Regions from separate parts of the Bacillus sp. N6 genome, predicted to be linked through region 2. Evidence: a T-box and tRNA genes for the amino acid it is inferred to sense, from the RefSeq annotation. Region 2 holds a T-box; the other regions hold tRNA genes.
The links. The T-box of region 2 lies ahead of ileS (isoleucine--tRNA ligase). A T-box ahead of a tRNA ligase gene usually reads a tRNA of that ligase, here a tRNA-Ile.
Positions count from the first base shown of each region.

Region 1: it has a tRNA-Ile gene. The T-box ahead of ileS (isoleucine--tRNA ligase) is inferred to sense a tRNA for this amino acid. The anticodon was not compared.
Region 3: it has a tRNA-Ile gene. The T-box ahead of ileS (isoleucine--tRNA ligase) is inferred to sense a tRNA for this amino acid. The anticodon was not compared.

Region 1 covers NZ_CM127843.1:737,871-742,298, forward strand. Annotated here, with positions in the region: rRNA gene ACUXVC_RS03675 (23S ribosomal RNA) at 1-113, shown strand, start outside; rRNA gene rrf (5S ribosomal RNA) at 215-330, shown strand; tRNA gene ACUXVC_RS03685 (tRNA-Val) at 336-411, shown strand; tRNA gene ACUXVC_RS03690 (tRNA-Tyr) at 420-503, shown strand; tRNA gene ACUXVC_RS03695 (tRNA-Gln) at 515-589, shown strand; tRNA gene ACUXVC_RS03700 (tRNA-Lys) at 594-669, shown strand; tRNA gene ACUXVC_RS03705 (tRNA-Leu) at 685-765, shown strand; tRNA gene ACUXVC_RS03710 (tRNA-Gly) at 795-869, shown strand; tRNA gene ACUXVC_RS03715 (tRNA-Leu) at 886-974, shown strand; tRNA gene ACUXVC_RS03720 (tRNA-Arg) at 978-1,051, shown strand; tRNA gene ACUXVC_RS03725 (tRNA-Pro) at 1,062-1,135, shown strand; tRNA gene ACUXVC_RS03730 (tRNA-Ala) at 1,151-1,223, shown strand; tRNA gene ACUXVC_RS03735 (tRNA-Ser) at 1,244-1,336, shown strand; tRNA gene ACUXVC_RS03740 (tRNA-Ser) at 1,390-1,482, shown strand; tRNA gene ACUXVC_RS03745 (tRNA-Met) at 1,502-1,578, shown strand; tRNA gene ACUXVC_RS03750 (tRNA-Asp) at 1,582-1,657, shown strand; tRNA gene ACUXVC_RS03755 (tRNA-Phe) at 1,666-1,741, shown strand; tRNA gene ACUXVC_RS03760 (tRNA-Thr) at 1,751-1,823, shown strand; tRNA gene ACUXVC_RS03765 (tRNA-Trp) at 1,830-1,900, shown strand; tRNA gene ACUXVC_RS03770 (tRNA-Ile) at 1,911-1,987, shown strand; tRNA gene ACUXVC_RS03775 (tRNA-Asn) at 1,996-2,070, shown strand; tRNA gene ACUXVC_RS03780 (tRNA-Glu) at 2,072-2,143, shown strand; gene ACUXVC_RS03785 (CBS domain-containing protein) at 2,273-2,692, shown strand; gene ACUXVC_RS03790 (DUF3965 domain-containing protein) at 3,014-4,165, shown strand; gene ACUXVC_RS03795 (hypothetical protein) at 4,406-4,428, opposite strand, start outside.
Region 2 covers NZ_CM127843.1:2,027,401-2,031,828, reverse strand. Annotated here, with positions in the region: gene ileS (isoleucine--tRNA ligase) at 1-2,697, opposite strand, end outside; T-box leader at 2,752-2,992, opposite strand; gene ACUXVC_RS10520 (bacteriocin-processing peptidase family protein) at 3,084-4,428, opposite strand, start outside.
Region 3 covers NZ_CM127843.1:4,753,894-4,758,321, forward strand. Annotated here, with positions in the region: gene ACUXVC_RS24515 (TetR/AcrR family transcriptional regulator) at 1-171, opposite strand, end outside; gene ACUXVC_RS24520 (MFS transporter) at 495-1,718, shown strand; tRNA gene ACUXVC_RS24525 (tRNA-Glu) at 1,865-1,936, opposite strand; tRNA gene ACUXVC_RS24530 (tRNA-Ser) at 1,943-2,033, opposite strand; tRNA gene ACUXVC_RS24535 (tRNA-Asn) at 2,041-2,115, opposite strand; tRNA gene ACUXVC_RS24540 (tRNA-Ile) at 2,123-2,199, opposite strand; tRNA gene ACUXVC_RS24545 (tRNA-Gly) at 2,210-2,280, opposite strand; tRNA gene ACUXVC_RS24550 (tRNA-Lys) at 2,294-2,369, opposite strand; tRNA gene ACUXVC_RS24555 (tRNA-Thr) at 2,380-2,455, opposite strand; tRNA gene ACUXVC_RS24560 (tRNA-Phe) at 2,470-2,545, opposite strand; tRNA gene ACUXVC_RS24565 (tRNA-Asp) at 2,555-2,630, opposite strand; tRNA gene ACUXVC_RS24570 (tRNA-Met) at 2,634-2,710, opposite strand; tRNA gene ACUXVC_RS24575 (tRNA-Ser) at 2,739-2,831, opposite strand; tRNA gene ACUXVC_RS24580 (tRNA-Ile) at 2,849-2,925, opposite strand; tRNA gene ACUXVC_RS24585 (tRNA-Met) at 2,930-3,006, opposite strand; tRNA gene ACUXVC_RS24590 (tRNA-Ala) at 3,027-3,099, opposite strand; tRNA gene ACUXVC_RS24595 (tRNA-Pro) at 3,115-3,188, opposite strand; tRNA gene ACUXVC_RS24600 (tRNA-Arg) at 3,199-3,272, opposite strand; tRNA gene ACUXVC_RS24605 (tRNA-Leu) at 3,276-3,364, opposite strand; tRNA gene ACUXVC_RS24610 (tRNA-Gly) at 3,381-3,455, opposite strand; tRNA gene ACUXVC_RS24615 (tRNA-Leu) at 3,485-3,565, opposite strand; tRNA gene ACUXVC_RS24620 (tRNA-Lys) at 3,580-3,655, opposite strand; tRNA gene ACUXVC_RS24625 (tRNA-Thr) at 3,669-3,744, opposite strand; tRNA gene ACUXVC_RS24630 (tRNA-Val) at 3,749-3,824, opposite strand; rRNA gene rrf (5S ribosomal RNA) at 3,829-3,944, opposite strand; rRNA gene ACUXVC_RS24640 (23S ribosomal RNA) at 4,046-4,428, opposite strand, start outside.

The DNA.
Region 1 (4,428 bases), 1.3 Mb from region 2:
CCCATAGCGTAAGCTAGTAAGATCCCTGAAAGATGATCAGGTTGATAGGTTCGAGGTGGAAGCATGGTGACATGTGGAGCTGACGAATACTAATAGATCGAGGACTTAACCATATAATATGAAGCAATGTTATCTAGTTTTGAAAGAATATAAAAAACTTGTTGACTTTTAAAAGCAAATGAGTTAAAATGATTCTTGTCTTAAATGAATACAGTCTGGTAATGATGGCAGAGAGGTCACACCCGTTCCCATACCGAACACGGAAGTTAAGCTCTCTAGCGCCGATGGTAGTTGGGACCTTGTCCCTGTGAGAGTAGGACGTTGCCAGGCAAAATGGAGGATTAGCTCAGCTGGGAGAGCACCTGCCTTACAAGCAGGGGGTCGGCGGTTCGATCCCGTCATCCTCCACCATATATGTCGGAGGGGTAGCGAAGTGGCTAAACGCGGCGGACTGTAAATCCGCTCCTTCGGGTTCGGCAGTTCGAATCTGCCCCCCTCCACCATTCTTAATTAATGGGCTATAGCCAAGCGGTAAGGCAACGGACTTTGACTCCGTCATGCGCTGGTTCGAATCCAGCTAGCCCAGCCATTAAGAGCCATTAGCTCAGTTGGTAGAGCATCTGACTTTTAATCAGAGGGTCGAAGGTTCGAATCCTTCATGGCTCACCATTTTTAATAAAACATGCGGGTGTGGCGGAATTGGCAGACGCACTAGACTTAGGATCTAGCGCCTTTGGCGTGGGGGTTCGACTCCCTTCACCCGCACTTTTAATAAAATAACTCATACATGTCTTGCGGAAGTAGTTCAGTGGTAGAATACAACCTTGCCAAGGTTGGGGTCGCGGGTTCGAATCCCGTCTTCCGCTCCAATTTTCAATATGACATGCCGGGGTGGCGGAACAGGCAGACGCACAGGACTTAAAATCCTGCGGTGGGTGACCACCGTGCGGGTTCGACCCCCGCCCTCGGCACCATATGCGCCCGTAGCTCAATTGGATAGAGCGTTTGACTACGGATCAAGAGGTTAGGGGTTCGACTCCTCTCGGGCGCGCTTTTATTAACGGGAAGTGGCTCAGCTTGGTAGAGCACCTGGTTTGGGACCAGGGGGTCGCAGGTTCAAATCCTGTCTTCCCGATATTCCATAAAACATGGGGCCTTAGCTCAGCTGGGAGAGCGCCTGCCTTGCACGCAGGAGGTCAGCGGTTCGATCCCGCTAGGCTCCACTTTATTTAATATATGTCTCGGAGGTATACCCAAGTTCGGCTGAAGGGATCGGTCTTGAAAACCGACAGGCGGTGAGAATCGCGCGGGGGTTCGAATCCCTCTACCTCCTCCATTTTTAAAAATGGTTTAGACATATAATAATAAAATATTTATTTTTTCCTTCATGGAGGTATACCCAAGTTCGGCTGAAGGGATCGGTCTTGAAAACCGACAGGCGGCGAGAGTCGCGCGGGGGTTCGAATCCCTCTACCTCCTCCATTTTTTAATTTAATATTGTCGCGGGGTGGAGCAGCACGGTAGCTCGTCGGGCTCATAACCCGAAGGTCGCAGGTTCAAATCCTGTCCCCGCAACCAAATGGTCCCGTGGTGTAGTGGTTAACATGCCTGCCTGTCACGCAGGAGATCGCCGGTTCGACCCCGGTCGGGACCGCCATTTATGTTGGCTCGGTAGCTCAGTCGGTAGAGCAGAGGACTGAAAATCCTCGTGTCGGCGGTTCGATTCCGTCCCGAGCCACCATTTTTTTATGCCGGCTTAGCTCAATTGGTAGAGCAACTGACTTGTAATCAGTAGGTTGGGGGTTCAAGTCCTCTAGCCGGCATCATTTAGGGGCATAGTTTAAAGGTAGAACTGAGGTCTCCAAAACCTCCAGTGTGGGTTCGATTCCTACTGCCCCTGTAAAGTATATGGGCCTATAGCTCAGCTGGTTAGAGCGCACGCCTGATAAGCGTGAGGTCGATGGTTCGAGTCCATTTAGGCCCACCATATATTATTCCGCAGTAGCTCAGTGGTAGAGCTATCGGCTGTTAACCGATCGGTCGTAGGTTCGAGTCCTACCTGCGGAGCCATGGCCCGTTGGTCAAGTGGTTAAGACACCGCCCTTTCACGGCGGTAACACGGGTTCGAATCCCGTACGGGTCATACAAAAAAGAGTCAGCATTATGCTGGCTCTTTTTTATTTTGTTGATCCTTTTTATCATTTTACTTTCCAGAAATAAATAAAGGAATTTTGGAAAAGCTATGGTATGTATAAAAAGGAGGAAATAAATAATGACACGAGTTAGAGACTTAATGAGTACCCATATTGTACATTGTACACCGCTAGACAATGTATATGAGGCAGCTGTAAAAATGAAGGAAGAATCGGTTGGGTTAATTCCTGTTGTTGAAAATGAGCAAGTTGTTGGGCTTGTTACTGATCGAGATTTAGTTGTTCGAGGGATTGCTGAAAAACATCCTGGATCTAATAAAATTACAAATGTAATGACAACAAATATTATCTCAGTTTCTCCAAATGATTCTATTGAAAAAGCTACAGAGCTAATGGCACAGTATCAAATTAGACGGTTACCAGTAGTTGATAGTGGTCAGCTTATTGGCATGTTAGCACTAGGAGATTTAGCTATAAGGGAATCGGCAGATGATCAAGCTGGATTTGCCTTGAGCGAAATCTCAGAGCGTACAGAGTAAATTGAAACTTTAATTAACCGAGATTTTAATGGTCACTCATAAAGAGCTAAATTATATATAAAGTTCAGATGCATTATTCTAGTATATATGGATTAAACTAATATGTTAGCGTGATGTATCTGAGACATTATATAATAAGGATATGGTTAATAATTTCCACAGTTTTTTTAAATTTGTTATTCTTCATTTTTAATAAGAGAAAAGATGATATACTGATAGATATAAGTATTATGAGGGATTTTGAATATAACAATATTAATTTTTAGTGGTACGATAATAAATTAATATTTCCTACATAGATGAAAAGGGAAGGGGAATTATATGAAGGCTGTACAGGGCGATCCAAATTGGAATTTGGTTACAGATACATATATAGAACCAAATAATTTCGCTGAATTATTTTCTTTGCTTGTACCTTGTCACCCAAAAGGTGAGGGGAAAGAACGAACTATATTAGTATGGAAAGAGAAAGAATTTTATAAAGAAGAAAATTTAGCGGCATTTATCGTATATGGCATGAATAAAGTAAAGAATTTACCGCAGTTTCATAAAGATGAAATTCCAACTTTAGTGCGTATTCTTCGCTTATGCCAAGAGATTGGTTGGTATGAAGAGGCAAATGCTTTTATGATAGCACAAGGATTAGCTGAGTTTGTTCATACTTCATTGGAATATGAAACATGGGATCTTTTGACGCAATCAGTTGCTTTAAACTATTTAATTATTAAATATCGTATAGGTGAATTGACAGATAGGGATATTGAAATTTGGGATAGAGTTAAATTTAATGAGAAATGTATAACCGATTGTAAACATTTATTATCTCATAAAGAAGTATTGGAATTTACATTCTTTTATATGTGTAAGAGAGCGAAATCATTATCAAAAGAGCAATTAAATAGTGATATGATGAGTTTAGCAATGTATTGTAATACTTTCGTATATGATTTATATACACATGATTTATTACGGAAATATCGTAAGTGTACAGATTTCCTATCATATTATGGACCTAGTCAGGCAGTTTTAGCATGTCAAAGAGCTGTATTATCTCAAATTTCCGATCGCTTAGACCCATTAAAGACAACACATGTAGATGATTATTTATATGTAATGAAAGAAATGATGGAGCATATGACGATAGGAGTAATGGATCGATACGGTCATTTTATTGGAAAGCTACTATCTTATGTGCCATTTTTCGAGATGATACAAGTTCCACAGCATGCATATTATTGTGAAGAATTACTGTATATTTGTAAGGGCATTGAATATAAAGAAGAAACACTACGCAATTATATATTTATACAATTACATGATTGTTTACCATCATTCTTTAGGCTATTTCTTAAAAATAAGCGTTACGCAACGATTCATGATATTCTTTTCTATTGGTGCGATGACGAACAACGAATGAGCTTAGAGAAAAAATATAATCTGAGCTTTATTTATGAAAAATATGCTTGTGGATAAACAATATTTTCGATATGAAAAATTAATATAAATTAAAAAGGATCTCCAGTTTATGTGAGATCCTTTTTTGTTAGTAAAACAAGGAGAAAGTGATTAAAACAAGAAACAACATTCCATATAGGAGAAGTTGTGCAGTATAACTTCCTTGTATACCAAAAAAAGTATTGGCTTTCTTATACAAATGCAATATGTATTTTATTGGAGCATCTTTGAAAGATTGGTACACAGTGTCTCCTCTTTCTAAGCTTCTTGTTTTTGTTTTT
Region 2 (4,428 bases):
TTCTGTTGATACAAAGTTTTGTACTTCTTCTTGTGATAATTGTTTTAGCCAACCATTCACTGCATTCACATTTTTACCGAATTTCGGCCCCGCTGTTTTAAAATTGAGCTTCAATTGATATGATGTGTATTTTGTTTCATCGAGTTCAACATGGAACGCTTTTACATTTAACTCATCCATAACGATATCACGATAAGATTCCCAATCCATATCATTCTCGTTATGCTCAAGTAATACAAGTTCTGCTAGCGGCTGTTTTACTTTTAAAGAATGCTGATTACGGTTACTTCTTCCAAGTTCAACAACTTGTAAAACAGCATCCATTTCCGTTTCTAATTTCGGCTGAAGTAGTGATTCATTTACAACTGGATAATCAGCTAAATGAACGCTACTTCCTTCTAAATTAAGATGAATGTCTTCCGCGACAAACGGTGTGAATGGTGCAATTAATTTACTAATTGTTACAAGTACTTCATGAAGTGTCTCATACGCAGCAGCTTTTTCAGCGCTCATACCAGATTCCCAGAAACGATTACGTGAGCGTCTTACATACCAGTTACTCACTTCATCTACAAGTACTGCAATTTCACGAGCTGCATTCGTAAATTGATAATCATCAAGTGCTGTTCTCACTTTTTTCGTTGTACTATGCAATCTTGATAATACCCATTCGTCTAATTTCGTACGCTTTACATCATACGTTTCTTTCGGGTTATACTCATCTAAATTTGCATATAAAACGTAGAAGCTATACACATTGACTAATGTATCTACAAATTTAGATTTCGCTTCCAGTACTGTTCTTTCAGAAAAACGCTTCGCATTCCACGGGGCACTATCAACAAGTAAAGCCCATCTTAGCGCATCTGCACCAAACTTATCTACTAAATCAACTGGATCTAGTGCATTTCCTTTGCTTTTAGACATTTTCTGCCCTTCTTCATCTAAAACATGCCCTAGTGATAACACTCGTTTATACGGTACTTTTCCTGTATATAGTGCTGATACTGCTAATAAACTATAAAACCAGCCGCGTGTTTGATCAATTCCTTCTGCAATAACATCCGCTGGAAACTGCTCTTCAAATAACTCTTTATTTTCAAATGGGTAATGATATTGTGCAAATGGCATAGAACCACTATCAAACCAAACATCAATCACTTCTGGTGTACGATTCATTGTGCCTTCGCATTTTTCGCAGCGGACTTGCACTTCATCTACATAAGGCTTATGCAATTCTAAATCTTCCGGTGTTTCTTTCGTACTATGCTTTCTTAATTCGGCAATGCTTTTCGGCGCAAACTGATGATCACAACTTTCACATTCCCATACGTTTAATGGCGTTCCCCAATATCTATTTCGGCTAATATTCCAGTCCACCATATTTTCTAAAAACTTACCAAATCGTCCATGTTTCATATGATCCGGATACCAAGTAACTGAATCATTATTTTGTAAAAATGTATCTTTAATTGCAGTTGTTCGGATTAACCAACTTTCTCCTGCATAATAAAGTAGTGGTGAATCACAACGCCAGCAATGCGGATAGCTATGTTCATATTTTTCTTTATGATACAGTAAACCTTCCTTCGCTAAATAACGAACGATATCCACATCACAATCTTTTACAAATTTACCTTTCAAAAATGGTACCGCTTCTGTATACTCACCTTTTTCATCTACAACGTGCAAGAATGACAATCCTTCACTTTGAACAACTCTATAATCGTCCTCTCCATATGCTGGAGCAATATGAACAAGTCCTGTACCACTATCTGCCGTTACAAACTCTGCTGCGATAACGCGGTAACCATTTGTGACTTCTTTCATCGGAAATGGCGCTGTATAAGATGTGTTTAATAATTCTTCGCCTTTATGAACAGATAATACTTCATAGTTTTCTTTTAATACTTCTTGTACACGTTCTTTCGCAACAATGTATACATGACCTTCTTGTTTTGCTTTAACATATTCCATATTTGGATGTACAGCAAGCGCTACGTTTGCTGGAAGTGTCCAAGGCGTTGTTGTCCAACCTAAGAAATACTCATTTTCACTATCTTTCACTTTAAACTTCACAGTTGCACTTAAATCTTTTACTGTTTTATACCCTTGTGCAACCTCATGTGAGCTCAATGAGGTTTGGCAGCTTGGACAGTATGGTGAAACTCTATGTCCTTTATATAACAATCCTTTTTCATGGATTGTCCCCAAAATATGCCATACACTTTCGATATATGAATTCTTTAAAGTTACATATGGATCATCCATATCTACCCAATAACCAATACTTTCAGTGAATTCACGCCACTGCTTTTCATATGTGAAAACACTCTCTTTACACTTTTGAATAAATGGTTCAATGCCATATTCTTCGATCTCATGTTTACCAGAAATACCAAGTTGCTTCTCAACACCTAGTTCTACAGGTAAACCATGTGTATCCCATCCTGCTTTTCTTACTACTTTATAACCAGCCATCGTTTTATATCTTGCTACTAAATCTTTAATTGCCCGACCAAGTGCATGGCCGACGTGTGGTAAACCGTTCGCCGTTGGTGGTCCTTCATAAAACACAAACGATTGCGCGCCTTCTCGATTCTGAATTGATTGTTCAAAAATGCTTTGTTCGTTCCACTGCTTACGAATACGTATTTCTCTCCCTACAGCTGACTCTTTTACATCTACTTTCTTCATCTACAATCACTCCTTTGAATGTTTTAAAAGCACACAAAAAACCCGTCCCTATGAAGTAGGGACGGGTTTACCCGCGTTACCACCCTAATTCTATTAGCTTTTTCACTAATAGCGCTTAGCAACGTACTATCATACGTGTTCTTTGTAACGGTAGACATCCGTCCGGGCTTACTCACTTTCAGCCTCGGCTCCTCGGAGATGATTTTCAAATAACGTCTGCCCACCGGCTTTCAGCAATATACCGGCTCTCTGGAGAACAGTTCACTATTTTACTCTTTCTCGTCTTCAGATTTGTATACTTTGTTAAAAGTTATTTTATGCCATTTGACAACTAATTGTCAACTAATTCAAAATATATCCTTATCTTTTCCCCTATTCTTATACAATTACTTTTCAAATTCTCGCAATGCTGCTAAATTTTCATCATCCTCAATAAGTTCAGCAAAGAATCCCGATTCATCCTCACGAAGGACAATTTCAAGCTCTTCCTTCGCCTCTTCATTTCTATTTAACTGTGCTAAATAACAAGCACGATCATATCTTGCTAACAAATCATTTGCATCCATTGTTAATACTTCATTTGCTATTTTTTCTGCCTTTAGTGTTTGGCCGGCACCATGATATGAAGACGCTAAAGAAAGGAGAATTGCTGTTTCATTTGGATGATGTATAGAAGCATTTTCTAATACATGAATTGCCTCTTCAAACCTTTCTTGACTTTGATACATTTCTCCTAAAGCAAGAAATGCTCTACTTACGAACGGTGTTTGCTCCGTTAATTGTAAGGTAATCTTTTCTGCTTTTCTTTCTTCTCCTGCTTTAAAGAATACTTGTGCTTGCAGAAGAAGAGTATCATAATCATCTGGTAGTTCTCGAACCATTTGCTTCGTTAATTCCAAAGCATCTCTTAACATATCTTCTTCCCCGCACTCAACGAAAAGATTTACAAGTTGCTTCGCTACTTCATAATCCCATCTATTTTCTAGTGACGTGTGCAGAATCTCTATTGCTTCTTTATTCATCTCTACATTCTCATAAAATAGCGCAAATCGCTGTGCTGCCATACTATTTTTCGGATTTAACTTTAAAGAGATTTCATATAAATCAATTATCATAGTAACCATTGAAATTTCTTTGGCACGATTTTTCATACGATAAAAAGCTCTCGTAATGATAGATCGTTTTGGTTGTTCATGCAGCTGGCGTTCAATCCATATTTCCGTAACCGCAGCTGCAGCATACATGAATGCTGCACTTCTTTCTGCTTTTTTCACCTTTAACGTATGAAGAAAATCTCGTATGTTAGACAATTTTTTATGCTGCTCTACTGCTTTTACATAAACATCAAATATACGTTCATTATCAAAATCTTTTTGTATTACTTTCATTGCAATTTCAATTGCTTTTACATTTCTTTTTTTCACTAATACTTTTGCATAATGATATAGAACTTCTATATGCTCACCATCTAATTGTAGCGCGTATTCAATCTGTGCTTGTTCTTTATCTATTTCATTCATCGCTCCGTACACATATGCAATCGCATCTAAACGCCATATTTCAGGTACTTCTTCCTCTAATTGTTCTAGTTCAGTCAGCAATTCTTCCTGAAGATTCATATCTACTGAAAGCTGTGCCAAATATTCCATATTAATATGCAACGGCTCTTCCTTCATCGCCTGAACCATATGACTTTGTTCTTTAGAACGGTTTTCTTCTTTTTCGTATATT
Region 3 (4,428 bases), 2.6 Mb from region 2:
TTTTTTATCACCAAAATGATGATAAATTGCACCACGTGTTAAACCGACAGATGCTGTAAAATCATCCATAGACGTATTTACATATCCAACTGTACCAAAGGCCTCTCTTGCTGCACTCAGCAATTTAGCACGTGTTTCAGTAATCATTTCTGCTCTCGTTTTTTTAATCATCTTTTCCTCCTACTTCTATTCATTCTCTTTATTCAAAATGAATTGCACTATAGTATCGTTCTCTATATAAAAGAATAACTCCTTTAAACATCGGCTCTCTATCCAGAGATAAAACATTTCAATTGACATACGCACCGTATGTTAATATGATATTGACATACGGTGCGTATGTCAATTATTTCTAGCTTACAAGATAATATAACTTCTTACCTATATCCTACATTGACTCACTGTCCCTTTTTATAGAAGGTATTAATGAAACAGAGGAGGATTTAAAAGAATGAAGAATGTATATGCAAACGTCAAATACTTTGGTGATTATTATGTTTAATTCCTACCGTGAGATTTTCAGTGCTCCTGGTACAAAAGGATTCTCTTTAGCAGGGTTTATAGCTCGGATGCCCATATCAATGATGGGCATTGGTATTGTTACAATGTTATCTCAGTTACGTGGTGACTATTGGCTTGCTGGAGCTGTTGCAGCCACCTTTACATTATCATCTGCTTTACTAGCTCCTCATATTTCTCGGATGGCCGATCAATTAGGGCAATCTCGCATACTTCTTCCGACTACAGGTATCAGTGTTTTCTTTACGATCCTCTTACTTCTATGTACGAAATATGAAGCTCCTTATTGGACGCTATTTCTATCCGCCTTATGTGCAGGTTGTATGCCAAATATGTCAGCTATGGTACGTGCACGTTGGACTAAACTATACCGTGGATCCCATAAATTGCATACAGCATTTTCCTTTGAATCGGTCGTCGACGAAATTTGCTTCATAATTGGTCCTGTATTATCTGTCAGTTTAAGTGTTATGTTCTTCCCAGAAGCAGGGCCACTTTTATCATCTGTTTTTCTTACAATTGGGGTATGCCTATTCATCCTACAAAAAAGCACAGAACCACCTGTACACCCTGGCGACATTACAAACAAAGGAACAGTATTTAAAATTGGTTCTTTGCGAGTACTAGTATTCACACTCATTGCTATAGGTACTATCTTTGGCACAATAGATGTCGTTAGTGTAGCTTTTGCTGAACATCAAGGAAACGCAGTAACTGCTAGCTTTGTACTTTCTGTCTATGCAATCGGTTCATGCCTGGCAGGCCTTATTTTCGGTACTCTTAAACTCAATGCTCCACCCTATAATCAATTTTTAATAGCAGTCACACTTTCCATGATAACAATGCTGCCACTATTTTTCGTAAATACTATTGCTTGGCTAATAGTTATTGTCTTCTTTGCAGGACTATCTGTCGCTCCTACTATGATTATTACTATGGGGCTTGTGGAAAGAATCGTACCTGAATCAAAAATAACAGAAGGAATGACTTGGGCAATTACAGGACTTGGAATTGGAGTCTCCCTAGGATCAGCGATAGCTGGTTTAGTTATTGATAATTTTGGAGCTCGAGCAGGATTTAGTGTGGCTATTATAGCAGGAGGCCTTGCCTTCACTATTGCACTTTTAGGATACAAAACTCTTCACTTCGCATATAATCATGCTGTTATTAAACAAGATGGACATTCAATAGAGAGTTAAAACATGTTCAAAAAATAGGATTATCTCTTCTTATGCATGAGAAAAGGTAATCCTATTTTAAACTTATTATTTATAATCTGTCATAGCTTCTTCTATATCTATACACAACAAAAAAGAGATAGCAGTTTATGCTATCTCTTTTAGTATGACCCGTACGGGATTCGAACCCGTGTTACCGCCGTGAAAGGGCGGTGTCTTAACCACTTGACCAACGGGCCAATTACTGGCAGAGAAGAAGGGATTCGAACCCTCGCACCGCGTTCGCGATCTACTCCCTTAGCAGGGGAGCCCCTTGAGCCACTTGGGTACTTCTCTATAAATATGGCTCCGCAGGTAGGACTCGAACCTACGACCGATCGGTTAACAGCCGATAGCTCTACCACTGAGCTACTGCGGAACAATTATGGTGGGCCTAAATGGACTCGAACCATCGACCTCACGCTTATCAGGCGTGCGCTCTAACCAGCTGAGCTATAGGCCCATAATTGAAAAGCGGGTGAAGAGAATCGAACTCTCGACCAGAGCTTGGAAGGCTCTTGTTTTACCACTAAACTACACCCGCATTAAATTGAAAATGGTGAGCCATGAAGGATTCGAACCTTCGACCCTCTGATTAAAAGTCAGATGCTCTACCAACTGAGCTAATGGCTCATTTTGAAAGTGGTGCCGGCTAGAGGACTTGAACCCCCAACCTACTGATTACAAGTCAGTTGCTCTACCAATTGAGCTAAGCCGGCTTGCGACTTCAAAATGGTGGCTCGGGACGGAATCGAACCGCCGACACGAGGATTTTCAGTCCTCTGCTCTACCGACTGAGCTACCGAGCCTTATTAAAATGGCGGTCCCGACCGGGGTCGAACCGGCGATCTCCTGCGTGACAGGCAGGCATGTTAACCACTACACCACGGGACCATTTGGTTGCGGGGACAGGATTTGAACCTGCGACCTTCGGGTTATGAGCCCGACGAGCTACCGTACTGCTCCACCCCGCGATGATATAATATGTAATTTAAGAAAAAATGGAGGAGGTAGAGGGATTCGAACCCCCGCGCGACTCTCGCCGCCTGTCGGTTTTCAAGACCGATCCCTTCAGCCGAACTTGGGTATACCTCCGAGATATAAACCTTTAGTGGTGGACCTTGTAGGACTCGAACCTACGACCGGACGGTTATGAGCCGTCTGCTCTAACCAGCTGAGCTAAAGGTCCTTTATGGTAGCGGCGGAGGGGATCGAACCCCCGACCTCACGGGTATGAACCGTACGCTCTAGCCAGCTGAGCTACACCGCCATAAATGATATTAAAATAAGTGGAGCCTAGCGGGATCGAACCGCTGACCTCCTGCGTGCAAGGCAGGCGCTCTCCCAGCTGAGCTAAGGCCCCATGTTTTTGGGAATATCGGGAAGACAGGATTTGAACCTGCGACCCCCTGGTCCCAAACCAGGTGCTCTACCAAGCTGAGCCACTTCCCGTTAATAAAAGCGCGCCCGAGAGGAGTCGAACCCCTAACCTCTTGATCCGTAGTCAAACGCTCTATCCAATTGAGCTACGGGCGCATATGGTGCCGAGGGCGGGGGTCGAACCCGCACGGTGGTCACCCACCGCAGGATTTTAAGTCCTGTGCGTCTGCCTGTTCCGCCACCCCGGCATGTCATATTGAAAATTGGAGCGGAAGACGGGATTCGAACCCGCGACCCCAACCTTGGCAAGGTTGTATTCTACCACTGAACTACTTCCGCAAGACATGTTTGAGATATTTTATTAAAAGTGCGGGTGAAGGGAGTCGAACCCCCACGCCAAAGGCGCTAGATCCTAAGTCTAGTGCGTCTGCCAATTCCGCCACACCCGCATATTTCATTAAAATGGTGAGCCATGAAGGATTCGAACCTTCGACCCTCTGATTAAAAGTCAGATGCTCTACCAACTGAGCTAATGGCTCTCAAAATTAAAACTGGTGCCGACTAGAGGACTTGAACCCCCAACCTACTGATTACAAGTCAGTTGCTCTACCAATTGAGCTAAGTCGGCTAAATGGTGGAGGATGACGGGATCGAACCGCCGACCCCCTGCTTGTAAGGCAGGTGCTCTCCCAGCTGAGCTAATCCTCCGTTTGCCTGGCAACGTCCTACTCTCACAGGGACAAGGTCCCAACTACCATCGGCGCTAGAGAGCTTAACTTCCGTGTTCGGTATGGGAACGGGTGTGACCTCTCTGCCATCATTACCAGACTGTATTCATTTAAGACAAGAATTATTGTAACTCATTTAACTTCTAAAGTCAACAAGTTTTTTATATTCTTTCAAAACTAGATAACATTGCTTCATATTATATGGTTAAGTCCTCGATCTATTAGTATTCGTCAGCTCCACATGTCACCATGCTTCCACCTCGAACCTATCAACCTGATCATCTTTCAGGGATCTTACTAGCTTACGCTATGGGAAATCTCATCTTGAGGGGGGCTTCATGCTTAGATGCTTTCAGCACTTATCCCTTCCGCACATAGCTACCCAGCTATGCCCTTGGCAGAACAACTGGTACACCAGCGGTGCGTCCATCCCGGTCCTCTCGTACTAAGGACAGCTCCTCTCAAATTTCCTACGCCCACGACGGATAGGGACCGAACTGTCTCACGACGTTCTGAACCCAGCTCGCGTACCGCTTTAATGGGCGAACAGCCCAACCCTTGGGACCGACTACAGCCCCAGGATG